DNA from 3 places in the Paenisporosarcina sp. FSL H8-0542 genome. Region 2 is predicted to be linked to each of the others. Evidence: riboswitches for the same ligand, from Rfam matches in the RefSeq annotation. Region 2 holds a riboswitch; each other region holds the start of a gene.
What was found. A riboswitch is a leader RNA that binds a small molecule or an ion and turns the genes downstream of it on or off. The one in region 2 is predicted to bind thiamine pyrophosphate.
Positions count from the first base shown of each region.

Region 1: another riboswitch for thiamine pyrophosphate. It lies ahead of tenA (thiaminase II); the one in region 2 lies ahead of MHH33_RS00620 (YkoF family thiamine/hydroxymethylpyrimidine-binding protein).
Region 3: another riboswitch for thiamine pyrophosphate. It lies ahead of tenA (thiaminase II); the one in region 2 lies ahead of MHH33_RS00620 (YkoF family thiamine/hydroxymethylpyrimidine-binding protein).

Region 1 covers NZ_CP152050.1:707,878-718,030, reverse strand. The annotation lists gene MHH33_RS03785 (nitroreductase family protein) at 1-218, opposite strand, end outside; gene MHH33_RS03780 (MarR family transcriptional regulator) at 262-702, opposite strand; gene MHH33_RS03775 (patatin-like phospholipase family protein) at 942-1,862, opposite strand; gene thiE (thiamine phosphate synthase) at 2,107-2,745, opposite strand; gene thiD (bifunctional hydroxymethylpyrimidine kinase/phosphomethylpyrimidine kinase) at 2,735-3,559, opposite strand; gene thiM (hydroxyethylthiazole kinase) at 3,556-4,311, opposite strand; gene tenA (thiaminase II) at 4,301-4,981, opposite strand; TPP riboswitch at 5,050-5,146, opposite strand; TPP riboswitch at 5,211-5,309, opposite strand; gene MHH33_RS03750 (GNAT family N-acetyltransferase) at 5,429-5,908, opposite strand; gene MHH33_RS03745 (AAA family ATPase) at 5,928-6,470, opposite strand; gene MHH33_RS03740 (erythromycin esterase family protein) at 6,726-7,988, opposite strand; gene MHH33_RS03735 (hypothetical protein) at 8,210-8,911, shown strand; gene MHH33_RS03730 (hypothetical protein) at 9,653-9,838, opposite strand; gene MHH33_RS03725 (2'-5' RNA ligase family protein) at 9,896-10,153, opposite strand, start outside.
Region 2 covers NZ_CP152050.1:115,604-125,756, forward strand. The annotation lists gene MHH33_RS00590 (FixH family protein) at 1-14, opposite strand, end outside; gene MHH33_RS00595 (GNAT family N-acetyltransferase) at 267-830, opposite strand; gene MHH33_RS00600 (PfkB family carbohydrate kinase) at 931-1,869, shown strand; gene MHH33_RS00605 (energy-coupling factor transporter transmembrane component T) at 1,916-2,677, opposite strand; gene MHH33_RS00610 (ATP-binding cassette domain-containing protein) at 2,670-4,124, opposite strand; gene MHH33_RS00615 (ECF transporter S component) at 4,117-4,716, opposite strand; gene MHH33_RS00620 (YkoF family thiamine/hydroxymethylpyrimidine-binding protein) at 4,718-5,323, opposite strand; TPP riboswitch at 5,427-5,533, opposite strand; gene MHH33_RS00625 (GntR family transcriptional regulator) at 5,692-6,078, shown strand; gene MHH33_RS00630 (DUF5808 domain-containing protein) at 6,078-7,184, shown strand; gene MHH33_RS00635 (PLD nuclease N-terminal domain-containing protein) at 7,201-7,401, shown strand; gene MHH33_RS00640 (ABC transporter ATP-binding protein) at 7,398-8,300, shown strand; gene MHH33_RS00645 (ABC transporter permease subunit) at 8,297-9,079, shown strand; gene MHH33_RS00650 (hypothetical protein) at 9,127-9,345, opposite strand; gene MHH33_RS00655 (HIT domain-containing protein) at 9,551-9,955, opposite strand; gene MHH33_RS00660 (CBS domain-containing protein) at 10,046-10,153, shown strand, end outside.
Region 3 covers NZ_CP152050.1:1,023,028-1,033,180, forward strand. The annotation lists gene MHH33_RS05395 (cysteine desulfurase) at 1-1,098, shown strand, start outside; gene sufU (Fe-S cluster assembly sulfur transfer protein SufU) at 1,088-1,525, shown strand; gene sufB (Fe-S cluster assembly protein SufB) at 1,544-2,941, shown strand; gene MHH33_RS05410 (YjjG family noncanonical pyrimidine nucleotidase) at 3,201-3,902, shown strand; gene MHH33_RS05415 (ABC transporter ATP-binding protein) at 4,071-4,745, opposite strand; gene MHH33_RS05420 (ABC transporter permease) at 4,747-5,781, opposite strand; TPP riboswitch at 6,051-6,190, shown strand; gene tenA (thiaminase II) at 6,321-7,007, shown strand; gene tenI (thiazole tautomerase TenI) at 7,233-7,844, shown strand; gene thiO (glycine oxidase ThiO) at 7,879-9,003, shown strand; gene thiS (sulfur carrier protein ThiS) at 9,019-9,222, shown strand; gene MHH33_RS05445 (thiazole synthase) at 9,225-9,992, shown strand; gene MHH33_RS05450 (thiazole biosynthesis adenylyltransferase ThiF) at 9,989-10,153, shown strand, end outside.

The DNA of each region.
Region 1 (10,153 bases), 590 kb from region 2:
TTGAATTTGGCCAGGGGAGCCAATGTCGCTTTACCTTCTGGGCTATCGATGACAACAAAACGCCAAGGTTGAAGATTAACGGATGAAGGGGCAAGCGTGGCAGTTGTTAGTATTTCAGTCATTTCCAGTCTTGTTATTTTCACAGTTGGATCATAATTCCGGATGGAACGACGTCCTGTTACGATTTCATTAAAGTCATTAATAAGTGTATGGTTCATTTTTCATTCTCCTTTATATTTATACTAGTTTGTCGTATTGCGACTACTCATTTGGATTAATGTTTTTGACGTTGTCTTGTATCCGTGTCAGCATGTCCAAAAGTAAAGAGCGTTCCTCTGCATTGAATCCAGTTAAAACCTTCGAAATGAATTGCTGTTTCTCTTCTTGGTAAGCAACAATTCTTTCACGACCTTCATCCGTCAGACGAACAAACGTAAATCGATTATCTGCGGGATTCTTACGTCGTGTGACCATTCCCTTTTCTTCCAATTGCTTTAAGTGCCTCGTTACAGCTGCATGATCTATATTCACTTCTTTTTGAAGCTCCGTCTGACTGATTTCATCCACTTCAAACAACTTGTTCAACAAATCCAATCGGGATTGACTGATGCCTGTACAGCGCTCAAACTTCGGGCTTGTTTGCTTATTTATCTCATATAATCGATAGACAATTTTTCCTTCATCTGAACATGAGTTGGACATAAAACCACCCCTTCAATGTTTGACGGGTCAACAATTGACCCATCAACTACTATAATACGATGCATTATTAAAATCAACTAATTGAATCGTTTAATAACTCTTCTTCTTGAAAACTGCAATTATATCCAGTGATTTTTAAGGTTATAAGCAAGAAAAACCCCCATTCATTCAAAGAATAAAAGGAAGGTTTTCAACTATTTTGAAAGCAGGTTGTTAATCGAAACTCACAGATATTAATACTAACGATTTGAAGTTTGAAAGCTTCTTCCATGAATTGGCGGTGTCCAAGATTTCAGAAATTGCTCGGTTCGACTCCGTCCTCTTTCAATCAGAGCCTCCCTCTTTTCTTTACTAAGATCAAAATCTGTAGTGTTAACATCATCTACTGGTATGAAGATAATATCTTTCTCATGTTTCCTGGAGATGTACCTTTCATCATGTGCATTTTGCATCGTTGAAAAAAGCGCTTCGAATAAATTGAGTCCATTGTTGATTTTATTTCCTTTCGATTCGTGGTGGCCACGACTGATTTTCAAACCAAGAACGGGTCGTTCCCTATTTCCATCTTTATCATCGAATAACCACAAAGGAAAGTTACTCAACACTCCCCCATCAACAAAAATTGTCTCCCCATTCTTGACTTTCAAAGTGGCTGGTTCAAAGAAAAAAGGGATGCCACAACTCATACGTAAAGCACGGGCAATGGGGAAGGTATCTGCTGATAGCCCATAACTTGCCAAGTCATCTGGAAAAACAATTATTTTGCCATTCGTCAAATCTGAAGCCACGAGCTTCAATGTACCTTCCGGTAAATCACCAAAAGAATATACCCCTTTTGCCGCCAATTTTTCCATGAACCAGTTTTCCAGTGCATTGCCTTGGTACAGCCCCATGTGCCAATACAGGAAAATCCATTTCATAATTGGTAATGGAACGATTGATTTTCGTGTATCGAGTAGGGTTTTGAAATCTAAATCATCCAGCATCTCTTCTATTTCCTTACCAGTGTATCCAGCAGCAATAAAGCAGGCAAGAATAGCCCCTGCACTTGTTCCCGCTACTCGTTGAAAGCGATATCCCTTTTCCTCCATTACTTGATATGCACCAACTAATGCAAAATTTTTCAAGCCTCCTCCAGAAAACACCCCATCTATTAACATGTTTACGCTCCTTTTTTCAAGTCGTTGTCTTACACTGTAATAAGAAAGAACGCAAATTAGAACTTAATTCGACAATGACTTTGTTGAGCAAATCGTATTAAAAGAAGTGAAAAGCCTTCCCTGCAAAAGTTGGGAAGGCTTCATTCATGTCTTCATTTGATGTATTGGGGCAACTTTTCGAGCTATAGGGGCAACTCTTCATGTTATAGGGGCAACTTTCCCCGTTATTGGGGCAACTAACCAATTATCTCCTAATTCCATCTTTGCTTAATATCAAGGAAACTGTTGCATGACGGTCCTGACATTGACAAATCGCTGAAATGATCGCCACACCGTCGGCACCAGCCTGCAGCGGTTCGTGTGCATTTTCAGGTGTGATTCCTCCAATAGCAACGATTGGGAAATCGGGAAGTAACCCTCGGGCTTGTCGCAAGAATGTTAGACCTGCTGGAGCCTTTGCATCAGATTTCGACCTTGTTTCATATATCGGACCAATCCCAACATAATCCGCATCACCTTTGATGGCACCTTCTAGCTCTTGTTGGGTATGTACGGAAACTCCCACGATTCGTCCCGTGAACTTTTCTCTTATTTCCGTAAGGGCGATGTCATCCTGCCCTACATGCACCCCATCTGCATGCAATTTTATCGCTAATTCCACATCGTCATTGATAATGAATGGTACCTTGTAAGATTTGCATATTTCCTGACATTGCCGAGCAAACCCTTCCAGTTCATCCCCTTTCAACGCCCCATCACCTTTTTCCCTCAACTGAAACATCGTTACTCCAGCCTCCAACGCATCCTTTAAAACAACCAAGGGATCTTCCACACAATTGGGTGTACCCATTATGAGGTATACTGCCAAATCTTTACGGTTCAATGATGGTCACCTCACAAATTGCTTTTAATTGCTTATAAGCGAAATGGTTGGTCGGTCCATGTCCATGGCCGATACCAAGAGGATTCTCGAGAGCCAGCTGGACAAATTTTTTCGCTTCGATCAAAGCTTCCTTCAAAGGAATTCCTTGTCCCAAAAATGCAGTCAATGCGGCAGAAAACGTACAGCCCGTTCCATGTGTATGCTTGGTGTTGATACGAGGGGTAACCATTTTGAAGCTAGTCCCATCGGCCATAAATACTGTATCTGTTGCCGTATCTCGTTCTTCTAGATGACCGCCCTTCATGACCACGCAATTGACACCCATTCCCAAAATCACTTTAGCTGCTCTTTGCATATCCGACTCCGATTGGATTGCCAAACCAGCCAGTACCTCGGCTTCTGGAATATTTGGGGTCAATACTGTTGCAAGTGGCAAAAGGTTAGTCTGTAAAGCTTCCACGGCTTGATTCTGTAAAAGATTTGCGCCTCCTTTGGCAATCATCACGGGATCGACGACAAGCTGTACATTTTTTTCTCGCAAATTATTTGCTACTTCTTCAATGATTTCTGTTGAAAAGAGCATGCCTGTTTTGACTGCTTGGATGGGCATATCCTTAAAGACAACATCTATTTGTTGTGCCACGAAATCGGGTGATGCTGGAAAGATCCCTTCTACACCCAGTGTGTTTTGAGCAGTCAGCGCTGTAATCGCAGACGTACCAAATACGCCAAGTTCCTGAAATGTTTTCAAATCGGCTTGTATACCGGCTCCGCCCCCACTATCCGAGCCTGCTATCGTCATGACAATGTTCATTTTCCTTCACCTTTGGAAAAGAGATGCAAAGCATTTAGTACTTCAGTCTGGAAAGAACCAAGAAGTTGTGCCTGAGACGATGCTTGCTCGGATATTTGTTTATAAGCTTGAAGGAGATTGCGTAAGTTTAGGAGGACCTCTCCATCCAAACTTAAAGCCGCCGTGCAAATTGCACTCAACAAACACCCAGTACCGGTTACCGCTGTCATTCGTTCATGCCCGCCAGTTATCCAAAATTCTTTGTTTCCATCGGTAATATAATCCGAAGCACCAGTCACAGCTACGATACAATTCCAATCCTTTGCTACTTGCTTGGCAACGTCCGCGATGTCCATGTCACCTTCTCCACTGTCTACTCCTTTTGACTGCCACGAAACACCTGCGATTGCAGCCAGTTCACCTGCATTACATCTGATTAAATTAAACCGAACTTGTTCCAGCAAATCCCTCACTGCCTGTTTGCGAAATGATGTAGCTCCTACGCCTACTGGATCCAAAACAACTGGTGTACCAAGTTCATTCGCTTTTTTACCAGCCAGAAGCATCGCTTCTTTCGTTCGTGTATTGATTGTGCCGATATTAATTAATAGGGCCGAGGAAATGGCAACCATTTCTTCTACTTCTGATATTTCATCCGCCATGACCGGTGACGCACCGATTGCTAGCAACCCATTCGCGGTAAAGTTCGCCACGACATAGTTTGTCATGCAGTGAACGAGAGGCTTTTTTTGACGTATTTGTTTAATAGGCATAGACTTTCACCTCGTTTTCCCAGTTCTCAAGTGTCCAAGGCATTTCCCAGAATTTCCACTCGTAATAGCAGCTCTTAGCAAAATGACCTTTCAGCACATTTCTCTTATTCGGATTTGCCTCTGCATATCGATTCATCATTTGCATTTGCTGCTCGATTTTTTCTTTGTAACCTGGTGCACTATATATGGCAATCCAATCTTCATAAGCTTTGACACCTGGTTTAGCGTCTTTATACTTCTCCCCGATTTCCTGATAGAGCCATGGACAAGGGAACATGGCGGCAAACGCTTCTGCCACATCCCCGTTATGAGCTGCATTGTACATATGCGATACGTAGTTGTAGGCAGCCGGAGCAGGTTCAAAGTGTGCTTCCATTTCCTCCGTAATACCGAGCTCTTTGAAAACAGTTCGGTGCAACTCAAGCTCGGCTTCATTGATGTAGCGAGCAGATTCTAAAAAGAATGCTATGTCTTCATTCGTTTCAGCCTTCGTGGCGGCAATCGCCAGCACTTTTGTGTAGTGCTTTAAATAATAGGCGTCCTGCATCATGTAATACGCAAATTTCTCAAGTGGCAATGTCCCGTCCACCAGTCCCATTACAAAGGGATGATCAAAACTGCCTTGCCAATAAAGATCCGTTTCTTTTCGTACTTCTTCACAAAATGTCATTACTAGTCCTCCTTCTTTGGATGGACGCAAGTGCAAAAAACGCCCTTTTGCGTATGACAAAAGAGCGTTTCTGATGAAACATTGCTCCCTACGTCAGTGTTAACTGTCAGGTTCCAAGGGTCAGGTTTTAACCTTCTCAACTAAAAAGTCCCCCCGCAATTAAAATATTGAATTAGAAACAAAAAAGCCCTCCATAATGGAGAGCTACAGTACAAAACAAAAGCGTTAAACCGCTATGTACTTTGCTCCCTACGTTCGTCTTAACGAACAGGTTCAAAGGGTCAGGTTTTAACCTTCTCAACGCCAATGCGTCCCCCCGCAACTATTTTAATTACTTACATACTAGCACACTATCAGGAAATCTCAAGAATCGTGGTGAGTAATTTCAGTTTCCATCATGAATGAAAAAACCCTTCAACTCCTTCAAAGAACTCATTTCATCATCGTTTACAATTTTTTTCTGAACGAAAAACACCATTTATCATAATCCATTCTGTCTTCATAGAACCTATGAGCATCGGTTCTTTGGATTCCCGATTCCAGCGCTACATATTCGGCACCATTTTCTTTTGCCCACTCATGTATGAACTCCAACAATGTTTCTCCATATCCAAGCGAACGTTTAGAGTCGTCCGTAACTAAATCATAAATATAAACGTGACGGCCGCTATAAAAATTTGTTCTCAAGCTCACGCCTGCCAAAGCTACGATTTGATTTTGAGCAAATAAGGCAAAAAGTCGATATCCGTCTTGTGTCATTTGTCCGAGCAAATCATGAAAAGACTCTATCGTCAAATCCAATCTTAACTGTTTCATTAGTGGAAATGCACGTTCGAATTGTTCTGGTTTGGTTAGTTCTAAGATTTTATAGGTTGAATCATCCATCGTCATTCCTCCGTCAAAATTAGTTTCCGTCACATGTCCCATGTAACTCAAAAGTCTTCATCTATTTAACAGCTTCTCCTGTTTTTAGTTTTTCCTTTATGATTTGAACAATCGTATGTACTGGGACGTTCTCCGTGTTGATGTAATCCCCAAAATCATGTTCTTTATATGCTTTCAGGCATTTCGATGTTTGTTGGAAACACCAATTTCCTTCTTCCTCCCCACGTTCCCTAAGTCTATTGAAAATAGTTTCCTGATTTGCTGTTAAACAAAAATGGGTTGTTTGTTCATCAATCTTCTTAAATCCATCAAATATGTAATTAAAATATTCTACTTTCCGAATAGTCATTGGAACAATTAAGTTCACTTTATACTGTGCGATTAAGTGCTCAGCAACGGTAACGGTTAATTTTTTCCAAAGCTCCAAATCCTGAAAATCTCCTGTTTTTGCTTCAAGAGCCATAACATCTACTGGGAGAATTTTGACTAACAAAGTACCTATTTGTTCCGGATCAAAAATCATACTATTTTCGATTTCTTTCTGTAGTTCATTGGAAACAGTGGTCTTCCCCACTCCAAATGCTCCATTTATCATGATAATCATTCGTCCACCAGTCCTTTTCCTTTAGTTTCATCCTTCTACAAGCATTAAATATTTCTTAAGTTGTTGATTGTATTCGACAAGTAGGTATCAACTGTTAATATCACAGGAATAAATTGCACACTTATTTTCAACAGCTCACCCCTTGGAATTTTAGTCGTACATAATTAATTATTGTTACATTTTACCATTCTTTCATTGTTGAATTAAATAACGAAAACAAAAAAACACCGCAAATGCGGTGCAATTAGTGAGTGATTATGGGTTGTCATGCTCAATTGGAGTAAGGGCTTTGGTTTCGTCCAGATAAATGAAAGCGTCGTAGCGACTTCCCATTTTTGAAGGTACATAATTCCCGTAAGCTTCGAACTCAGGATTATAAACCACGCCAATTGCCCGATGACCAATCCATTCATCAAACAGGTGGCGATTGTCATCATCAAAAATCAATAACTTATTAAATTCACCAGCTGCATGCATAGCGTATTCCCATGATTTTTTCATAGCTGGTGGCACGACCATCATTTCATATGGGTTTGCCCACTGGTCAGCTGCGATCACTGTTCCCTTGTATGTGCCAAACCCGACAGCGAAGACATTTTCTTTTCTGTTCTGTAGACGGAGAATCTGTCCCACGTTCACCATGCCAGCCGCTTCCATATCCGTTGCGGAAGCATCCCCGATATGAGTGTTGTGTTCCCAAATGATGATTTTTGCATTATTTCCATGATAATCCATGACTTCGTTTATCACTTCAACCATATGCTCATCACGGACATTCCAGGAGATGTCATCACTACGAACCATAGCCCGGTAATATTCTTCAGCGTTTTGTGCAACCATTGCATTGATTTTCAAGTTCAAATCGGCTTCCTGTACATCATTATAGTTATCTTCATGAACGCGTATAGACTTTAGTAGCTTAGTCACTTCATCGATACATGCTTCCGATATATTTACCGAAGACATGGCATACGTTTCAGGATGTCGATTAAAAGGTTCAAAGCACGCGAACGCTTTCCTTGCCAGCTCCAGATCCTCACTTTCCGGATCCGTCTTGCTTAAATAAGTGATTACTTCGTCCAATGATTCCCACAAACTGTAGACATCAATTCCGTAAAAACCTACGTTTTGGCCACCTCCACTTTTGGTATTGTGTCTCTTGAGCCATGTGATAAAGTCAGCAATTTCCTCATTAGCCCACATCCATGTTGGCCAACGGTTGAACGCCTTTAACACATCTTTTACATCTTCTTTTTCTTCTAAATACCCTTTAATATAACGATTAACTTGTTGGCTAGATGGCCAATCACCTTCAACAGCAATAACCGTGAATCCTTTTTCCTCAATCAACCTTTTTGACAGTTCAGCACGAATCGAATAAAACTCTGAAGTACCATGGCTTGCTTCTCCCAATAGAACGATTTTCGCTTCGCCGATTGCTTCTATAATAGGTGTAAGATCATCTTGTGTTTCAAAAGGAATAGCATATTTTTTAATGGATTGCTCTAGGGAATTCATTGAAACACTCCTTTTTCAGTTGAGTTTACGTCTTCTCTTCTGTTATCTATTATTGCTCATTAACTTACTATATCTATCATTCTAAATTCCCCTGTTTTCCAACCTTTATTCTTAAAAAATCATTTAATTGAAAAAAGGATATAAATGGCATGCAACAAATTCATGAAATGGGAAAAGATAAAAAATTGAATGGAGAATATATTTTAAGGGGCGGGTATAACATGGCCATGGAATGGTTTAACCGAGTAACTGCAGAGCTGCAAGATCATCTGAATTCGCTTTGCGATGAATACGATAAAGTCGGTCAAATGACGATTGATCAAAGTGCCAAACATCCGAGAATTGAATTTTTCGTCGAGACTGAAGATGATGACAGGGAGTTTTTCTGTACCCTCCTCTTTGATCCACATAACGAAGAATTTTACATTGAAACATTTGATTTCGAATATGAAATGCAAGCTCGGATTATTTTGCCAGATATTGAAGATGTTATTGACGCCGTCCACGAAAGCTTCCATTCTTTTATGAACGGAGATAGTGAAGCGTTTTACGTGGATGAAATAGATGATGAAGATGATTATGTATTGGAAGAAACTTATGTAACAGATGAAGATGAAGACGGTGAAGAGTATTATGTAGATGAAATTGTACATGATGATTATGATCCTGAAGAGGTCGGCGTTGATTGGGAATCTCCTGAAGTCACCGCATTTCATATAGAAGATGAAGTAGAAATCACCTATCAGTTTGGACTGGTTGGGGACACGGGTCACGGCGTCCTCAAAAGAGTCAACCGTTATTGGCTGGATGACGAGCTCCATAAAGACGAAAGCATCTTTACGTTTTCTAAAGAAGAGGCCAGCACAATGATTGCTATGATTGCGAGCCATATGGACTCGATGACTGAATATAAAGAGCTTTAACTTCACTAACAGGTATCTGGGATAATACTTCCGATACCTGTTTTTAATTTGCTCGTACAGATCCGCTCATTAGCCCGGTGTTGTTAACATCCCCTCTAATACTATTTTTAGAATTAACATTTACTTATCGACTAACTTTTTTGAATAAACTTCAGGGATGATTGAAAAAATAATTATGCCTAGTATCACAGCGAAAAATATATTTCTACTAATCCCTCCGAGTAATAGTAGTGATGTTAGAATTACTAAAAATAAGATTCTCCACCCAATAACAAATTTGTTCATTTTGACACACCCCCGAGTGTTGTTATTCCTTATTTAAAAAAATCATTTTTTATCTTATTTATCTATACTCACTGATTAGCTCGACTTAGAAATACTTTCCATATTAATTATTCAAAAGGTGAACAATATAGCCACAATAAAATTAGTAAGCCTAAGTTGATTACCCCAAATATAAAAGAGATAAATTTAAAAATAGCAATATGGTATCTTTCAGGGAAAAATTTCTCTGAAATGAACAGTAGGCCTCCTAGTAACATTTCAACAAATGAAAATGTGTTAATGCCTCCGGTAAAATCGTCATCCTCTTCGTATCTCTTAAAAGCAACATAAAAAGCATTTCCAACCAATAATACTAAAATGAATGAAATTATTAATAGAACATATATATTCAAAATAGAATGCATCTCCTAATGTAATCCAGATCTATGATGTAAGAATCAGTTAATGTTAAGAGTTTTATTTATCGTTATCTAAATCACTATCAAGAAAAGATTTTTCATTTTCTTTTATTCCATTCTCTTTTTCAAGAAATTGACCAATTACTGATCTGTTTATTCCGTTTCTTACTGCTATTTCAATAACGTTCATAAAAATAACTACGCCAACCAAAAAAAAGGCAATTGATATAACAATAGTCTGCATTTAAAGTCCCCCCATAATTAATCAATAATTACTAAATTTTACCACAAAAACAGAATTTTAGTTCAATCCATTTAATGGGATATCTATATACTTTATATATTTATTTGTTTCAACCTCTTGATAAACCCTTACAAATTTAACATCAAAAGTTGGATAAGGACTAAGTTCTTGTTCTGCTAAGTCTTTCATATCTATAAGTTCTATTTTTGTTAAACCATAATTTGTTTTCCCCAAAGTCATATGTGGTACAAAATCGTCCAGCTCAAAATACTGTTTAATTAATTCGTTGGAAGGAGAAATTTCTCGAACTATAGT
Region 2 (10,153 bases):
AAAAATCGTTTCATTTGTCATACGCCTCATTTCGTTTCGTTGATGTCATTGTAGCAAAAAAAAGCTTATACAGCTGTGACAGAACTAGGAATTTAGTATGTTACACTGCTTTTGTTTAAGTATCGGATAAAGTGGAAGGAAAATATTCTATAAAAATAGAGTTTCTTCTTATTATTATGAAATCATTGCACTCATTCAAAAGCCCAGTAACAAAAAAACGCCCAGCCTTACAAAAGGCTAGGCGTTTTTTTAGAGAATGGTTTGTCCTAAAGAGGTTTCACCATGTGATGAAAGGCACCGCCATAGATTTCCCACGGTTCAGCAATATGATAACCGATTCTTTCATATAGCCGAATGGCTGCTTCCTTTTCCAACTCCACATTAAGTGCGGCTTTAGAGAAACCTTCTTTTCGTGCGACTTCTTCTGCGTGCTTCAATAAGATACTGCCGATGCCCTGCCCACGGAAATCGGGGTTTACACAAACGGTATCAATATAAAATTCGTCTTTACGTGCCTCTGGTGGAATAACGATTGGTTCTCCTGTTTTCGTGCGTAACCATGTTACTAAATTCGCATCCATTTCAATGGCGTCGGTTCCTGAATATAGAACCATCACTCCAGTAATCCCATCTTGTTGTTCGGCAATTACCGTATTTAAATAGGAATGTCGATTGTCTTCTTGTTGAAATAAGTGGATTAACTGTTCTGTCACTGCTTCGGCATCCTTTTCGCCAGTCATTTGCTCGGCAATGTCGCCAATCGCATCGATGATGAGTGGAACGGCTATTTCAGCATCTTCAGGTCTTGCTTTTCGAATATGTATGGTCATGAAACTCAACTCCTTCCTTCAACTATACCAAAATGTACATGTTCCCTCTACAACGCCGTTCATGGTAATCTAATGCTACTAAATAGAAGGAGGATGGATGATGACTCAATCACATAAATCGCACGTCCTCACTTACGGGGATGCTTTTGTAGACTATATTGCAACCGATTCAACGAATACATCATTTTCAATGTTTTTGGGAGGGGCTACCGTTAATGTAGCAGTAGGTGTTGCTAGGCTTGGCGTACCTTCAGCGTTTATTACCATTACAGGTGATGATGCAACGTCTGAGTTTGTACGAGGTGAACTTGAAGTTGAAGAAGTCATCATGGACTTTGCCAAAGTAGAACCTGAAAAACGGGTGAGTGGAGTGTATGTGCATTTAACGGAAGACCATGATCGCATTTTTCATCAATATATTGACGATGCACCACATATTCAAGTCGGAGCTGAGGATTTGAAAGAAGAGGCATTTGAAAAAGCATCTGTTTTAAATTTATGTTCTGGTACATTGTTTCAACCGAAGGCATTGGAGACATCCCGCAAAGCAGTAGAATACGCGAAAAAGCACGGAGCTTTATTGTCTTTTGATGCCAATATCCGCCCGCTACGCTGGAATAGTGAAACCGAGTGCCGCGAAACAATCTCTTCATTTTTCAAAGACGCAGATTTGTTGAAGTTCACGGAAGAAGAGTTAACGTTCTTAACTGAAACGACTACCATGGAAGAAGGACTTTCAGCAATTGCCAAGCTGAATATCCCTATCATTTTAATAACAGCCGGTGCGGAAGGGACTTATGCCGTTTTGAATGGAGAACTCCAGCATGTTCCGGTAGAACCGGTGGTACCTGTAGATACGACCGGAGCTGGAGATGCCTTTATGGCAGGCGTATTACGCTATGTCCATCTCAATGGTTTGCCGACAACGATGGAATCCCTTATTGAATGTACTGCTTTTGCCAATCATCTTGGAGCCCTAGCTGCTACAAAAGCTGGTGCTTTGACTGCAATGCCGCGACTCAGTGAATTGCAAATATAATAGAAAATCGCCCATGACAACGTTTGTCAAAGGGCGATTTTTTGGTTCAGCTCAAAAGGAAGCCAGTGACACTACTGCCTATCAATATACTGATTATAATGATGGCAAGTAACCAATCACGGCCAGCGATGGTGAGTGGTTCGTAATAAACGGAACGCCGCTCACCTGTAAAGCCTCTTGCTTCCATGGCGAATGCCGTCCGTTCCGCTCGACGAACAGCGCTCGCAAGCAGTGGAATCAATAGCCTTTTCATGCTTAAGAGGCGTTGCCAAGCATGTTTTTCCTGACCAATTCCTCGCAATCGATGTGCATGTCGAATCTGAATGAACTCATCCTTCACGACAGGCAAAAACTGATATCCAACCATCACACCGTATGCAAGTTTTGGAGACAGCCTTAATTGTTGCATTAAACTCATCACAAATTTAACTGGATCTGTTGTTAATGCAAACAACAAAGACAGTGAGGATAAAGCGAAAACACGAAACGCCAATGATAACGCTGTATGCCACTGTTTATCCGTCACTTCAAATCCATGCCATGCCCAAATGACGTCACCACTTGTATCAGCCGCAAAGAGCACTGTCGTCCATAAATATCCGAGGGCAGTAAAGCCTATTGGAATCATGAATAAAATCCAAACTTTCCAATTTACTCGACTGAACGATATTTGAACAAAAATAACACCGATAAATAATAGAAAAGGCGTCCATGGATTGAAAAACCACGCCAAAGTCAACATAGAGATAATAACTAACATAAACTTCAAAGCAGGATTCATTTCATGTAACCAAGTACGACTAGACATATGAACCCACTCCAATCGGTGAAAGTAATTGGTGACGTTTTAATAATTCGGATTGCTGCCACAATTGGTCAATTTCATAACGCCCCGTTAATTCACCGTTATTTAATAAGAAAACGGTGTCTGCGATGGCTTCAGCAAACGCCATATCATGCGTCACAATCAATACGCTGAACCCTTCTTTGGCACGAGCATCGAGTAAGTGAAACAATTCGATAAGAGCATCTGAATCCTGTCCAGATGTAGGTTCATCTAATAATAGAACCGGTCGCTTATCTGCTAGCAGAGCTCCAATTGCCACACGTCGTTTTTGTCCATGACTGATTGCAAAAGGGTGGGCATCGTGAATTTCAGCTAGTCGTAACCGTTGCATAATATCCTCAATTTCATCAGTGCTAGAGTAATTTGAAAAGGAAATCTCCTGTCCTACTTGTTGAGTAACAAATAAATGCTCTGGCGATTGTGGAACGTACCCCGGAAACGTGTTTCCACTTTCGATGTACCCTGCCGATTTTTTCAAAATACCACATATGGTTTTCAGGAAAGTGGATTTTCCACTGCCATTCGGACCTGCAAGGACGGCGATTTCACCTCTTTGCAAACGGAGGGAAACGTCATGTAATAAATGTTTTTCATTGATGTTCACACTGACATTTCTTGCTTCCAACGTTATACCTTCTTGAATAGTCGAAGTACGTGAAGGAAAACGAATTGGAAATCTCGTCGGATGCTTTTCGACAGGGAAATTCACGGATGATGTGACGAGAAGGGCACGGTCGAAAAATGAACCCCACAAATCGAGACGGTGTTCAACAGCCACGATCGTGAAGCCATTGGATAATTGCAATGCATCCAACCACTCCACATATTGTTGTGCGGTCAGAGGGTCTAAATGAGCAAGCGGCTCGTCGAGCAACAGCACTTGCGGTTCTATTAACAATGCACAAGCGGTTGCAAGTCGTTGTTTCATTCCTCCGGAAAGCGTTTGAATCATTGCATGCCGGATTTCAGAAAGACCGGTTAGGGTAAGTGTTGATGTGATTCGCTGTTCCATTTCTGCCCGATTGACGTGCAGATTTTCTAACGTAAAAGCCATTTCTTGTTCAACTGTAGGCATACAAAATTGTGTATCCGGATCTTGGAAGACGGTAGCGATTCTCCGATTAATTTCCCCAGCGACATAACTACTGGTGTCTTTATTAAAGAGGATAACCGAACCACTTAGCTCTCCGTCACAATTGGCAGGGTACAAACGGTTCATTAAATACAGTAAACTACTTTTCCCGCAGCCACTCGGACCATATAAGACGACACGTTCGCCAGCATCTATCGAAAATGAAATGTTTGTAAAAACTGGCGAGTCATCGTCTGGAAATTGAAACGTGACTCCTCTGAAGTCAACTACTTGTGAGATGCCACTTGGTGATTCATTCGTGAAAGCTTTACCCAATGGACTCACCCTTCAGCTTGTGTTTCTTTGATGTATTGCGAGAAATCGAATATCCACGGAGAGCCCCTGTTGCCAGTAAACCATCGGATACATACTTTCCTCCTAAACCAGCGATGATGGCACCACTCATCACTCGAAGTGTGAACATCAAGAGAAGCAGTGAAGGGTCAAGCGCTGCGTAACCAGATACAAAGAAGCCATAGGCAAAACTGAAGACTGCAGAACCAATCCCCGCTAAACAAAGCACCCACCAGTCATAGCGTTTGTAACCTGTCGCGGCAAACGCAGCTTCTGCACCAAGCCCCTGGACTAGTCCAGATAAAATCAAACGTGGTCCCACCGCATTACCGATCATCACTTCAATAGTCGCTGCCATGGTTTCAGACAAAAGAGCGGCACCCGGTTTGCGGATGATGTATGCACAAATGATCGACACAATAAACCAAATCCCAAAGATCCACTCGTATGCAATAGGTCCAATCACTCCAGCCCAAATGTTTCCTACTTGAACAAACAGCAAATAAACGACGGCAAAGACAACTGCAAAAACGGATAGCAACACAACTTCTTTCAGTTTCCAGGACTTCAACATATTACTCATCTCCTTTGTGAGAAGGGCTGTTGATGCTCATGTTAACAGTCATGACCAAATGTTTATGTTGTTCCGATCGAGCGTGTGTAAAAGAATCTTCAAGGAATGCAAACACATCGTGAATATCCCCATGAAGTCCACTTGCATAATGCATGGAATCATTGAACACACCATATTCTTTTGCGCGTGCCACTTCCTGATAAATAACCGACATATAATCGGGGTTATTCATCGGATACAGAGCAAATTGTGATGATACATATTGTTTGATTTCGCTAATTTGAGGATGGTTTAACAGAACATCATCTTTTTCCAGATAAACATCGCCTGCAGAATCACCTGGGCAGCCAATCGAAAAGGTTCCGTTAAAGGCGACATGGGCACCCGTTTTTGCTGCATACAATACGATGGCTCTCGCTGTATCGAATACATGCACTTGCTTCCCACGCATCACCGTACTGACGTCGTCGGTATGCATCCATACATTTGAGGTATCTGCTTCACGCAAAGCCCCTTTAATAATTTTAATAAAATTGTCCGCCATCGGGTGAATCGAAAACCGTAAACCAACGATTGGACTAATCCCACAACTAAACTCATTCGACATCTCTTTTTCCTCCTTTTTTAGTGCCAGGCACCTATTATTGAACATAAAAAAGCTGCATTCGACGTGGAATGCAGCTGGTTTGCGCAAAAAGAAAAAAAGTTGGGCAAAGGTCACCGCACTTCCTCACGCCAGTATTACCTGGATCGAGTGTTAAGGGATCGGAGCAAATGCTCTCATCTCAGCCAAACTATAGCACCCCTAGTGCAAATTCGTATGCAGTTTTATATATTCAAGAACGGCTTCATTGTAACGCATGAAAAAAGGATTGTAAATAAAGTGAATATCAATACTTGCCAATCAGCAAATTCTGTTCTATATTGTATATAACAAGACTGTTCTACTAAGAATAGAACAAAGGGAGGTCGCATATGTTTATTGAGATTGAACCGGAATCGACCGTACCGATTTACTTGCAATTGGCTCAGCAAATTATTGAAGGGGTAGCAAAGGGGTCTTTGAAACCTGGAGATTCTTTGCCATCTGTACGCTCATTTGCAGCTGATCTCGGCATGAACATGCATACGGTAAATAAAGCTTATCACTACTTGGAAGAGAAGGAATTTATTCAGATTGTACCGAAGAAAGGTGTATTCATTCATGAAAAAGGTGTACGGAAAGCATCAGCTTCCGATCGCCAACGACTGAGTAAAGAATTACGCCCAATCATAGCAGAAGCACTTTGTCTTCAGTTGTCTCAAGAGGACATTGAGTTACTGGTGAAAGAAATTATTTTGGATTTGAAGGAGGTTAAGTAATGTCAGCAATCATTTTTATCGTCCTATTAATGTTCAACATTGCCATTCAAGCCTTTTTACCGAAGTTTCTGAAGGAAAGTGAAGCGTTTGGCGTGTATATCCCGGATACGCACTTAAAAGACCCGCGTCTTATGAAGATGAAAAATCGCTACACACAATTGGTTTTGCTATGTGGTGTGGTTGTTCTGGTCCTATTCATTGGCGGGGTGTTAATCGTCCGTCCACAGGAGCAACAAATTGTATTTTGGGGATTAGCCGCACAAATAGGTGCATTGGTTCTGCCGATGGGGCTATATGCAAAAAATCATATTGCATTAGCTAACTGGAAGAAAGATGAAAAATGGACAGCGGGTCAAGTTGAGCGGAAAGTGGTAGACCTGCAGTTTCGTGAGCAACTGAAGCTGTTGCCCAACATGTATTTTATCTTGCCCATGCTTTTGACATTCGGTCTAAGTGTTTATGGATTAACCCAATATGATTTGTTACCTGACCAGCTTCCGACGCACTGGGGTCCGAATGGGGAAGCGGATGCATTTACGGAAAAAAGTTGGCTTTCAGTCAGTTCGTTGCCATTCCTGACACTCGTGCTTCAAGGCATGTTGCTGTTTTTCAATGGGGCTATGAAGCAATCGGGTGCAAAGATTCAGGTACGAAATAAAAAACGTTCCCGAGAACAACAACTCGCGTTCCGTAAATATACAAGTTGGTTATTGTTTGTCGTGACCATCACGGTGACGTTGTTGATGGGGTACTTACAACTGACCATTATTTTTCCTGAAACCATGTCAACTTCAGTAACTCTTGCTTCCACCATCTCTTTCTTGGTCATTATTTTAGGTTCCGTTCTATTTTACGCCATTAAAGTAGGGCAAAGTGGCACCAGAATAACCGTATCACACCCGGATGAAAGTCTAGAAGGGGTAATCGATCAAGATGACGATCGATACTGGAAATTTGGAATGTTTTATGTGAATAAGAACGATCCGAGCATAATGGTGGAAAAACGTTTTGGGATTGGCTGGACCATCAATTTCGGTCACAAAACCAGTTGGATTTCCTTACTATTACTAATAGGAAGTATCGTGTTCGTTTTAACATTGCAATAAAGAGGAGTGGGAGAAAATGGAGGAATTACAAGGGGTGCCTTGGGGTATTATCACACCGATATTTATCATTCAATTTATTTTACTGGTAGTTGCACTTATCGATTTAGCAAAAATACATCAAACAAACGGACCTAAATGGGTCTGGGTACTGGTTATTATTTTCATTAGTATTTTTGGACCTATTACATACTTTATTGCAGGGAGAAAACAAGCATGACGACAATCTTAGAAGCTAATCATTTAATGAAAATATACGGCTCAGAGCGAGCTGTAAATGATGTGACTTTTGCGCTGGGAGAAGGCACATCTACGGCATTAATCGGACCAAATGGAGCCGGTAAAACGACGACTTTATCCATGCTTGGTGGGTTATTACAACCAACATCCGGTACCATTTCACTGAATGGGGAAAAACATGCGGACGTAAGAAAACATATTGGTTTCCTGCCTCAATATCCACAATTCTTTTCGTGGCTGACAGCACTGGAATTTACTGAAATGGCGGCGAAATTAAGTGGGATGGACTCACGGTCTGCCAAGCTTGAAGCACAAAAAACACTGGAGTTCGTAGGACTTGGAGACGCACTACGGAAAAAAACGGGCACTTTCTCCGGCGGAATGAAACAACGTCTTGGATTAGCACAGGCCATTGTTCATAAACCAAAGCTCTTATTATTGGATGAACCCGTATCTGCGCTGGATCCCGTTGGAAGACGCGAGATTATGAATCTATTAAAAAGCTTGCAACAAGACATGACCATTTTGTACTCGACACACATTTTAAATGATGCGGAAGAAATGACGGATCAATTGTTGTTTTTACGAAAAGGACAATTGGTCGAACAAGGTTCGATTGGCGATGTGCGTGCAAAATATGATCAACCAAGATACCGCTTGGAATTTGGCCGAGCAGAAGATGCCCTCATTTATTCAGAAAGTGCTCCATGGAAAGTACAAGTGGAAGGCACTTGCGGTACCATTCACATTACTCAAGGATTGCCGACAATGGCGGAAGTGTTGAAGTCGTTGGCGGAAAGTGGACTGGATGTCCAGAAAGCGGAGCGACAAACAGCGAACTTAGAAGAAATCTTTATGAAGGTGGCGGGGAAGGCATGAGGGAATTAATCGTACTTTTTCAAAAAGAGTGGCGTGAAAATACACGCAACTATAAATTTTTATGGGTACCTCTAGTCTTTATTTTCTTCGGATTGTCCGAGCCGCTGACAAGTTATTATTTGCCGCAAATACTCGACGCAGTAGGGAATATGCCTGAAGGCTCCGTCTTCCCAATGCCGGATTTCACGCCCGCTCAAGTCATCATGGCGACAATGGGGCAATACCAATTCATCGGCATGCTCGTATTAGTATTGGCATTCATGGGTACCATTTCTCGCGAGCGTAAAAATGGAACAGGAACGCTTATTTACGTACGACCGATTTCTTATATAAATTACTTTTTGAGCAAATGGAAAGTTGTAGGCTTAATTGCGCTAGTGAGCGTATGGCTAGGATTGTTGACGAGCTGGTATTACACAGGGTTGTTATTCGGCAAAATCGAAGCAGTTGATTTCTTAGCTTTTGCAGGCACTTATAGTGTATGGATTTTATTTGTTGTGACAATCGTTTTGGCTATGAGTGCGTGGTTACCTACAGGTGGTGCTGCAGGTGTATCATTATTACTGGTCTTACTTGTTCAAATTGCAGACTCTTTACTTGGAGCTTACTGGACCATATCACCTTGGAAGCTGTCTATTTATGCAACGGAGTGGTTGACAGGTTCACCAGACTCAGGCGATTTCTGGTGGAGCATGGTGATCACGATTGTGGCTATTATCGCGTTGATGATGTTTGGTGTATGGATGTCAAAACGCAACGCATCAAAAACAAAAGTGTAAAAGTTATCCCTCTCCAAATTAATATGGAGAGGGATTTTTTTGTAGGCTTATTTTTGGTCGTTATCGTCAGCTGCACCATCAGCATCTGGTATATCTGATTTGTCCATCGTTGGTTCTTCACCATCTGTTTTATTCTCTCCAGGTACGAAGTCTTTATCTTGATCACTTGGTCCCTGTTGAGTACCGATGGAAGTACCTTTATCCGTTCCACAACCAGCAAGCATAAACATAGCCAAAACGACTAATAATATAGATTTCATATACAAACTTTTACCTCCTGTTTCACCTGATTTTTGTTTTCAGCTTAGGTTGCTCATACAGGAGTGAAATATGTATTTTAATAAAATAGGTTTTGTATTTTGTCAGTCGTGTAACGTTTTTGTCGAGTGTGAAGTGGTTTCTGACTCGAAGGGGATTTTGACCATTTATTAATTTCCATCCTGACCATTCGAGAAAATTCCGATATACATGTTATTTTCCGGGTCTGCGATTTTCTTCCGATTTGAACCATGCACGAATGCCTTTTCCAGCATAAGGTTCGTCTGCAAAACGAGGCAAAATATGAAAATGCGCATGCGGAATCGATTGGTTTGAAGCGTCTCCAACATTCCAGCCTAGTGTGTATCCGTCTGGTGAGTAGTTCTCGTCCGCATAGGACTTCACTTGTTGCATCAATTCATATGTAGCGTTCCATTCTTCCTGTGTTAAATCAAAAACCGTTTGTCGATGGATTTTTGGAACGATTAGTCCACTGCCTTCTAAAATGGTTTGGTGATTGGGATGTTGTAAGTACTGGCAATATTCATTTTCAAACACAATACGCTGTTTAGAATCCTTTTGCGGATTGCAATAAGGACAATTTAATAGGTTTTCCAATTTCAACACCTCTTCTTACAGTAATTGTAATAGAACGACAGGAAAATAAGCAAACTATGTAGAAAGAGTTGCGAACGGGAGGAATGCAAAATGGATAAAACACAACAGGCCGAGCAATCAATTCGGAATTCCAATCGCTTTTTGACGGCTTTTCATCGCATTGAACATTCGATGAAAGACATTATTGGCACCAATGAT
Region 3 (10,153 bases), 910 kb from region 2:
TATGAGTTCGATAATTCAAACGTTCATCGCGGTGTTCATACACTTGGCAATCGAGCGACTGAAAGTTATGAAGGAGCGCGTGAGAAAGTGCGCAACTTCATTTCTGCAAAGTCTACTCAGGAAGTCATTTTCATGCGCGGGACAACAACTGCAATTAATACTGTCGCACAAAGTTATGGTGGAGCAAATGTTGAGGAAGGCGATGAAATCGTCATTACTTACATGGAGCATCATTCAAACATCATTCCATGGCAGCAATTAGCAAAGGAAAAAGGTGCGGTATTAAAATACGTAGATTTAGAAGAAGACGGTACCCTTTCTTTGGATAAAGTACGTGCAACAGTTACCCCGCGTACGAAAATTGTTTCAATTATGTATGTATCAAATGTTCTTGGCACAATGAATCCAATAAAAGAGATTACACAAATTGCTCACGAAAATGGAGCAATCATGGTAGTCGATGGTGCACAAGCTGCACCTCATCTACGTATCGATGTGCAAGATCTGGACTGCGATTTCTTTGCTTTCTCTGGTCATAAAATGTGTGGTCCTACTGGGATTGGCGTACTTTATGGCAAGAAAGAGTTGCTAGAGCAAATGGAACCGATTGAGTTCGGTGGCGAAATGATCGACTTCGTTGGTCTATATGATTCAACGTGGAAAGAGCTTCCTTGGAAGTTTGAAGGAGGAACTCCGATTATTGCGGGTGCGGTCGGATTAGCCGCAGCTATCGATTTCCTGGAAGAAATCGGACTCGATGAAATTGAAAAACATGAGCACGCACTTGCTGCTTATGCGTTGGAACGCATGTCTACAATTAACGGTTTGACAATTTACGGTCCAAAAGATCCTGGAGAAAGAGCAGGAATTGTTACTTTCAATTTAGATGATGTACATCCACACGATGTAGCGACAGTTCTCGATATGAACGGAATTGCAGTTCGTGCGGGGCATCATTGTGCACAACCATTAATGAAGTGGCTGCAAGTAACAGCGACTGCACGTGCAAGTTTCTATGTTTACAATTCGGAAGAGGATATTGACCGATTAGTGGCTGGACTTACCACGGCAAAGGAGTATTTTAACGATGTCTTTTAATAATTTAGATCAACTTTATAGAACTGTGATTATGGATCATTACAAAAAGCCTCGCAATAAAGGGACATTAGAGGACAGTGTCACAATCGATATGAATAACCCTACATGTGGAGACCGTATTCATTTGACTTTGCAAGTAGCTGATGGTGTCGTAAAAGATGCCAAGTTTGATGGAGAAGGTTGTTCCATTTCCATGGCTTCCGCATCCATGATGACGCAAGCTGTAAAAGGCAAGCCGGTGGATGAAGCGTTAAAGCTATCCACCATCTTCTCGGATATGATGCTTGGAAAAGAATATGATGACTCTAATGACTTAGGTGATATCGAAGCTCTTTCTGGTGTAGCCAAGTTTCCTGCGCGTATCAAATGTGCAACCCTTGCTTGGAAAGCTATGGAAAAAGGTGTAGATAACGAATCACATTCGTAACAGAACGGAGGAAAGATGATGGCTAAAAAAATGCCTGAAATCGGCGATTACAAATATGGTTTCCATGATAAAGACGTGTCTATTTTCCGTTCAAAACGTGGACTGACACGTGAAATCGTTGAAACAATTTCAAATATGAAAGAAGAACCTCAATGGATGTTAGACTACCGTCTAAAATCTTTGGAGTTGTTCTACGCAAAACCAATGCCACAATGGGGTGGAGATTTATCTTCTCTTAACTTCGATGAAATTACGTATTACGTAAAACCATCAGAAGCGACTCAAACTTCATGGGATGAAGTGCCGGAAGAAATTAAACGTACGTTTGATAAACTAGGTATTCCTGAAGCAGAGCAAAAGTATTTAGCGGGTGTATCTGCTCAATACGAATCAGAAGTGGTTTACCACAACATGAAACAAGAACTAGAAGATATGGGTATCGTCTTTAAAGATACTGGTTCTGCTCTACGTGAAAACGAAGAATTGTTCAAAAAACATTGGGGTACAGTCATTCCAAACTCGGATAACAAGTTTGCTGCATTGAACTCGGCTGTATGGTCAGGTGGATCGTTCATCTATGTGCCACCTGGTATCAAAGTTGAAACGCCTCTACAAGCTTATTTCCGAATTAACTCAGAAAACATGGGACAATTCGAACGTACACTTATTATTGTTGATGAAGGTGCACACGTACATTATGTAGAAGGCTGTACAGCTCCTGTTTATACGACAAATTCACTTCATAGTGCGGTTGTAGAAATCATCATCAAAAAAGATGCATATTGCCGTTACACGACAATCCAAAACTGGGCGAACAATGTGTATAACCTAGTAACGAAGCGTGCAGTTTGTGAAGCAAACGCTACGATGGAATGGATTGACGGAAATATCGGTTCTAAATTAACAATGAAATACCCTGCTGTCATCTTAAAAGGTGAAGGTGCACGTGGTATGACATTATCTATTGCATTAGCTGGTAAAGGTCAACATCAGGATGCAGGTGCGAAAATGATTCACTTGGCTCCAAACACGTCTTCGACAATTGTTTCTAAATCAATTTCGAAACAAGGCGGAAAAGTGACTTATCGCGGCGTTGTACGATTCGGTCCTAAAGCGTCAGGTGCCCGTTCAAATATCGAGTGTGATACATTGATCATGGATAACCTGTCGACATCAGATACGATTCCATACAACGAAATCCTAAACGACAATGTATCTTTGGAACATGAAGCGAAAGTTTCAAAAGTATCTGAAGAGCAATTGTTCTACTTGATGAGCCGCGGCATTTCACAGGAAGAAGCAACTGAAATGATCGTTATGGGCTTCATTGAACCGTTTACAAAAGAATTACCGATGGAATATGCGGTTGAGATGAACCGTTTGATTAAGTTCGAAATGGAAGGCAGTATCGGGTAATAAACGAATCGTGTATTGCTCACTTTTTGAGTGATTCGTCTACTATTCTGTATGATAATAGTGAAAATTTTCATGAACGATAAAAGCTGTAGACACATTACAAGTGTCTACAGTTTTTTTTTGTAGGTTATCTTCACGGGTGGCGTGATTTATTGATTATGGAACTTCTTTGAAATGGAAATTTGATTTTGTTATGCTTATTATAGGTACGATAATGTATGTCGTAGTGAAATTTGAATACAAAAAGGGTGAGAAGCTCGTGAAATATGATGTAATATTATTTGATTTGGATGACACGTTATTAGACTTCAGTGAGACGGAGAAAAATGCTTTTAATAATTCATTTACAGCATTTGGTTTGCCGAATGGTTTAACAGATTACAGAGCCAGCTATAATGTGATCAGTAAAGGTCTATGGTCTGACTTGGAGCAAGGACATATTTCACTTTCTGAACTTAAAGTAGAAAGGTTTAAGCGCTTATTTATGCAGCATCAACTGACATTAAGCGCGGAAGACTTTGGTCAATCCTATTTAGATAACCTAGGGCAAGAAGTACATTTGATCGATGGTGTCCAGGAAATGCTCAATAATCTTTCTAATTGTAGGCTTGCTGTATTAACGAATGGGTTTCAAGAAGTTCAACATTCAAGAATAGCAATTTCATGCATGAAGGATACTTTTGAAGCCATCATTTCTTCTGAGGAAACCGGCTATCAAAAGCCACAAGCGGAAATTTTCGAATATGCTTTTGAAAAACTGGGTATTTCTACTAAAGGAAATGTGTTAATGGTAGGGGATTCCCTTACATCAGATATTCAAGGTGGCAACAATTTTGGAATCGATACTTGCTGGTTTAATCCACATGGAAAAGAAAATGTATCGGCAATTAAGCCAACCTATGAAATTAGCGAGTTTATAGAATTAGTACAAATCGTGAAGGATAAGGTTTTGATAGAATAAAAAAATGACAGTGTTGGTCATCTCTACTTTGGTGTCTTTACATTGAAAACAATATTGTTCATTATAGTTTGCTAAAAGGAAAAAGGGTATCCCGAGTGCTTATGGGATACCCTTTTTCCTTTTAATTGATTCATTGATTCAACATAGCTTGAAAAGCAGAAGTGGATTTCAAAGAATTAAGCCGTCTTTCATTGAGATAATGTGGTCTGCATATGAAAGCATTTCTTCATCGTGGGTCACCATTAACGTGGTAATATTCAACGTTTTAGTTAATTCTCTGATTAACGTCATCACATCTTTCGATCTTTTCGAATCTAAACTCGCAGTGGGCTCATCCGCAAAAAGCATTTTAGGTTTGTGGATGATTGCGCGTGCAATTGCCACCCGTTGTTTTTCCCCACCTGACAATGAAGCAGGGTAGGAATCCTTACGGTGTTCCATATCAACCAATTTAAGTATTTGTGCAACTTCCTCTTTTTGTTTCTTTTTTTTCATCTTTGTTTCCGAAACGTCGAGCATCAGCATAAGTTGTTCTTCTACAGTGAGAAAAGGAACAAGATGAGAGGATTGAAAGACAAATCCGAACTCACTTGCCCGGATTTTTCGAATTTGCTCCTGACTCATCTTAGACAAATCTTTCCCATCGAATAGAACCTGACCATGCGTTGCGCGTTGAAGACCGGCGGCTATTGTAAGTATCGTACTTTTCCCAGAACCAGATGCTCCTACTAAAGCTGTTATTTCCCCTTGTTGAAGAGAAAGATTGATTCCTTTTAATACTTGCTCTTCTACTTCCCCGTTTTTAAACGTTTTTTTGACATCATCAATTGTGAATACAGTCATATTAAACCTCTCCTTGTTGAATCGCTTGTAGTGGCTCGACTTTTTTAATTTGGATACCCGATAGCGTAGCGCCAATAAATCCGATGAACACGAATATGAGTGATAATTGAACCGTTGTTTGAATGGTTAAACTAAAAGGCATTCCTTCAGGTGCAATCATTGTGAAAGCTTGGCTCAATGCAACTGACAATGTTAGTGCAATTGCGGTAATAAATAGCATCTGCGACCACATCATCCCAAATAATTGACTTGTTTTAACCCCAAGCGCTTTCAAAATCCCGTATAATCCAATTTTTTGAACGTTCATCATGTAGAAGAATATCGCGAACAACATCCCGCTGATGACGACTAAAAACCATACAATCATATTGAGCGACATCTGTTCTGCGCTATAACTTGGAATCGTATTGAGAAATTCTTTATTTGAAAATGATTGTAATCCGTCAATTGCTTGTTCCTTATCATTTCCAGGTACAAATACCAATTGCATATCTTCCACACCGTAGATTTCTTTGTAGTTTTCCATATTGATATAAGCAACAGGTGCGTGGCTATATTTCTTTTGATCGACAAAGCCTTTTACTTTAAACTCACCGCTAAACTGATTGTTTGTTATGGTATCCCCGACATTTATGCCGTCTTCTTCTAATGAACGATCTAATATGATTTCTCCTTCTCCAACTTTTTCAAATAACTTCGAATCAGTTGAAGTAACAAAGGCAACGCTATGTTGTTTGTCGTCTGCATCGTTCACAAAGCCCATCTGAATTGAAAGTGCCGCTGCATCCTTCTGGTTATTTATTGCTTTGTCTTGTAATTTTTCATCTATTTTCGAAAGATTATAGGTTTCATTTGCTTCTTCATTCATATAGAATTGACCATTCGGCAGATCTTTTATTAAAGCCGCATTATCTTGAGATAAACCATTCGATAATCCAGAAATGATAAACGTTAAAAAACTAACAAGAAATATAATTGATCCTAAAATGATAAATTTTGCTTTACTCTTCCTAATTTCCTTCCATGCAATATTCATCTTTTACGCCTCCGTTTTTTTATGATAACTAGAGTATATTCGTGTTAAGTGAACGGAATATGAACTGAAGATTACATCGTAAAACGACTGTCGAATACTTTTTCTTTTCGGGATACAGAGGGATTTATCTGGATCGTTACTGTGGTGACTTGTGCATGTATACTCAAAAACTGGCTATCATGTTTACGTAGAAAAATGCATTACATTTATCTTTGGATTGATAAGTAATTAATTCGTGTTATGATGTTCATGTACAACTGAATAGTAACATCTTCCACTAGGGGGACCTTGCAATTGATAAATGGAAATCATTTATTCATTAAATAAAGGTTGAGATTAAAGTAATGCTTTAAGACCCTTAGAACCTGATCTGGTTTATACCAGCGTAGGGAAGTGGAGTTGCGGAGCAGTATGTTTTTTTACTATTTTTCCAATACAACCACTTTCTTATGTTTGTTAAGAGAGTGGTTTTTTATTTGCTCTAAATTTGGCGGAAGTGATTCGATTCAGTTGAGCAAAACTTTTTTGGAGGTTGTTTTATGACATTTTCAAAGCTTTTAAGAGAAGAATCAGATCACATTTGGGAAGCAAGCTTTCATCATCCGTTCGTTACAGGAATTGGGGATGGGACATTGTCTTTAGAGTGTTTCCGTTATTACGTTATGCAGGATGCATATTACTTGTCCCACTTTGCAAAGGTTCAAGCTTTGGGTGCAGCTAGAGCTAATGATTTTGAAACAACGAGTAAAATGGCAGCTCATGCACAAGCCACATATGAAGCGGAATTATCGCTGCATAAGAATTTTTCACGTCGACTCGGAATAACAGAAGAAGAACAAGCAAGTTTCAAGCCTTCGCCTACTGCGTATGCTTACACATCCCATTTGTATCGTGCAGCATATCACGGACATTTAGGCGATATTATCGCAGCCATTTTACCTTGTTATTGGCTTTATTTTGAAATAGGCGAGAGACTTCAGTCGTGTACTCCTGAAGAACCGATTTACCAAGAATGGATTGCAGCATATGGTGGTGAATGGTTTAGATCGAAAGTCGAGGAACAAATTAATAGACTAGACAAGCTTGCTGAAACAGTAACTGCTGAGGACCGCGAACGGATGAAAGAACATTTTATCATTAGTAGCCAATACGAATATTCATTTTGGGAGATGGCCCATACATTAGAAAAATGGCCAGCTCAAAAAGAAGTAGTAAGTTTCACGTAGTAAATTGTAGCTGGCGTAGGGAAGAGGAAATGTTAGTTATGTTTTATGCATATCACAACAAACCACTCTAAGCGCCAGTGTGGTTTTTCTACACCGATAAGAGAGTGGAAGTTTTCGGAGGTCAGTAGCTTGCACCATTGTGGATGCAAACTGTGTTTTTCTAATTTAATTTACATTAGTTTATAAGGCAATCAACTTTAGGCTTTTCGAAAGGGGATTAAGAGTATGGATCATGCAAAACTACATGTTATATCAACTGGAAGACAGAAGCCAGAGCAATTAGCAGAAATAGCTGGGGCGATCCATCCATATATCGATGCCATCCATATTCGAGAGAAGTCGAAAACAGCCATAGAAATCTATAGATTAGTGAGTTTATTAACGGGCAATAAAGTCCCATTATCTAAAATAATTATCAATGATCGACTAGATGTGGCCTATGTGTCAAAGGTTGGAGGAGTTCAACTCGCCTATCATTCTATACCAGCTGATATTGTGAAAATACAGTTTCCAAGTTTAAGAGTTGGTTGTTCGGTTCATTCAATTGATGAGGCTCATATTGCGCAAGAACAAGGTGCAGATTATGTGATTTTCGGACATGTTTTCCCCACACAATCAAAGCCGGGATTAGTTTCAAAGGGTTTAGAGCAATTAGCCACCGTCTCTCATTCAGTTACTATTCCCGTATTTGCAATAGGCGGTATAAAACCGCTAAATGTTCGGGAAGTAATCGAAGCTGGGGCAAGTGGTATTGCTGTGATGTCAGGAATATTAGAAGCTGATAATCCGTTAGAAGCAGCAAAGGAATATTATCAAAAGCTAACGTCTTTCAATTGACTTAATAATTATCCAGGGAAAAAGGGGGGATTTGATGAAATATCAGTATGACGCAATCGTGGTGGGCGGTGGAGTTATTGGGGGAGCCATCGCTTATAATCTTGCCAAAAGAGGGATTAAGGTACTTTTGTTAGAAAAAGATCGACTTGCGAGCAAATCTTCTGGAGCCGCTGCTGGAATGTTGGCCGCTCAAGCAGAATTGGATGGAGTGGGACCACTTTTTCAATTAGCCAGAAAAAGCAGAGCGATGTTTTCAAGATTAGCAGATGAAATAAAAGGGACCAGTGGAATAGATATTGAACTCATAAATAAAGGCATGCTAAAGGTTGCCATTAATGAACAGGAACAACAGGAATATATGAGACTCATTGGAATCCAGAGACAAAGTGGAGATCAAGCTGATTGGCTTACAGCTGAAGAGGTAAGAGAAAAAGAGCCTGCATTATCACAAGATATTATTGGAGCAATGCTTCTTGATAAAGATGGGCATGTAGAAGCCCCCCAGTTAACTTTAGGGTTATTAAAGTCTGCAGCAGTACTTGGTGTGGTAATAAAGGAATACGTGGATGTTTATGACTTTCAGTTCACGAAAGAGCGAGTTACAGGTGTTGTGACGAGTGAAGGTGATTTTACCAGTGAAAATGTCATAGTGGCAGGTGGGGCTTGGAGTAAGAAGTTACTTTCAAAAACAGGGATACAGTTAGAAACCCATCCCGTAAAAGGTGAATGTTTTTCTATCGTAACACATCGTCCATTGCTAACTAGTACGATATTTTCGCATGGTTGCTACCTCGTCCCCAAAAAAGGTGGAAGAATAATCGTGGGTGCTACCGTTAAACCAAGAACTTTTAACCCAAAAGTTACGATAGAGGGGATATCCTTTCTGATGGAAAATGCTAAAAAATTGATGCCGTCCATTTTGGAAGCAGAATTGGAGCAGACCTGGGCTGGAATTCGACCACAAACCGCTGACGGGTACCCGTACTTGGGAGAACATCCTGTATATAAAGGGTTATTCATCGCAACAGGACATTTTAGAAATGGAATATTACTTTCTCCAATAACTGGTGAGATTATCTCCGACTTGGTTGAAGGAAAGTCCACATCGGAAAATTTGGCACCTTTTCGAGTAGATCGTTTGGTAAAACAATTAGTTTAAGTGTGGGGTGAAAGAATGAAATTAGTGATTAACGGAGACATAATAGAAGTCCCAAATACAGTGGAAACAATATCTAACCTGTTGCAGCATTTCGAATTAGAAAAGAAGGTTGTAATCGTTGAATGGAATAACACGATATTGGAAAAAGGATCGCATCAAGAAACCATACTAAGTGATGGGGATAAAGTTGAATTAGTACATTTTGTAGGAGGCGGATGACGATGTTGAAAATTGGATCATATGAATTCATGTCAAGATTACTATTAGGTACAGGGAAATATCCAGACTTTGATGTACAAAAGGAAGCAGTAGAAGTGTCAGGAACAGAGATATTAACGTTCTCTGTTCGTAGGATGAATGTATTCGAGCCAAGCCAACCTAATTTTTTAGAAAAGCTAGATCTTAATAAGTACATATTACTTCCAAATACAGCAGGTGCAAGTACAGCAGCAGAAGCGGTTCGTATTGCTAAATTAGCTAAAGCTTCAGGTCTTTGCGACATGATTAAGGTTGAAATAATTGGTTGCCAAAAAACATTATTACCGGACCCAATAGAAACATTAAAGGCATCAGAGGAACTGTTAAAAGAGGGATTTACGGTCCTACCATATACGTCTGACGATGTTCTCCTAGCTAAACGACTAGAAGAATTGGGGTGTCATGCCATTATGCCAGGTGCATCACCAATTGGTTCCGGCCAAGGGATTATTAATCCATTAAACCTCAGCTTTATTATTGAGCAAGCAAGTGTACCAGTTATTATCGATGCTGGAATAGGGACTCCATCTGACGCAGCCATTGCCATGGAATTAGGTGCGGATGGGGTGTTACTAAATACTGCAGTTTCAGGAGCAAATGACCCAGTGAAAATGGCGAAGGCAATGAAACTTGCGATTGAAGCGGGTCGACTAGGATTTGAAGCAGGACGGATTCCGAAAAAGCGTTATGCAACTGCGAGTAGCCCAACGGAAGGAATGAGTATGAGTTGAGTGAACGGTATTCACGACAAGAACTCTTCGTTCCAATTGGAGTAGAAGGACAATCAAAAATAGGGGAAAAACATGTGTTAGTAATTGGTGCGGGTGCACTTGGAACGGGAAGTGCAGAAGTGCTTGTGCGTGCAGGTGTTGGTAAGCTGACGATTGTTGAT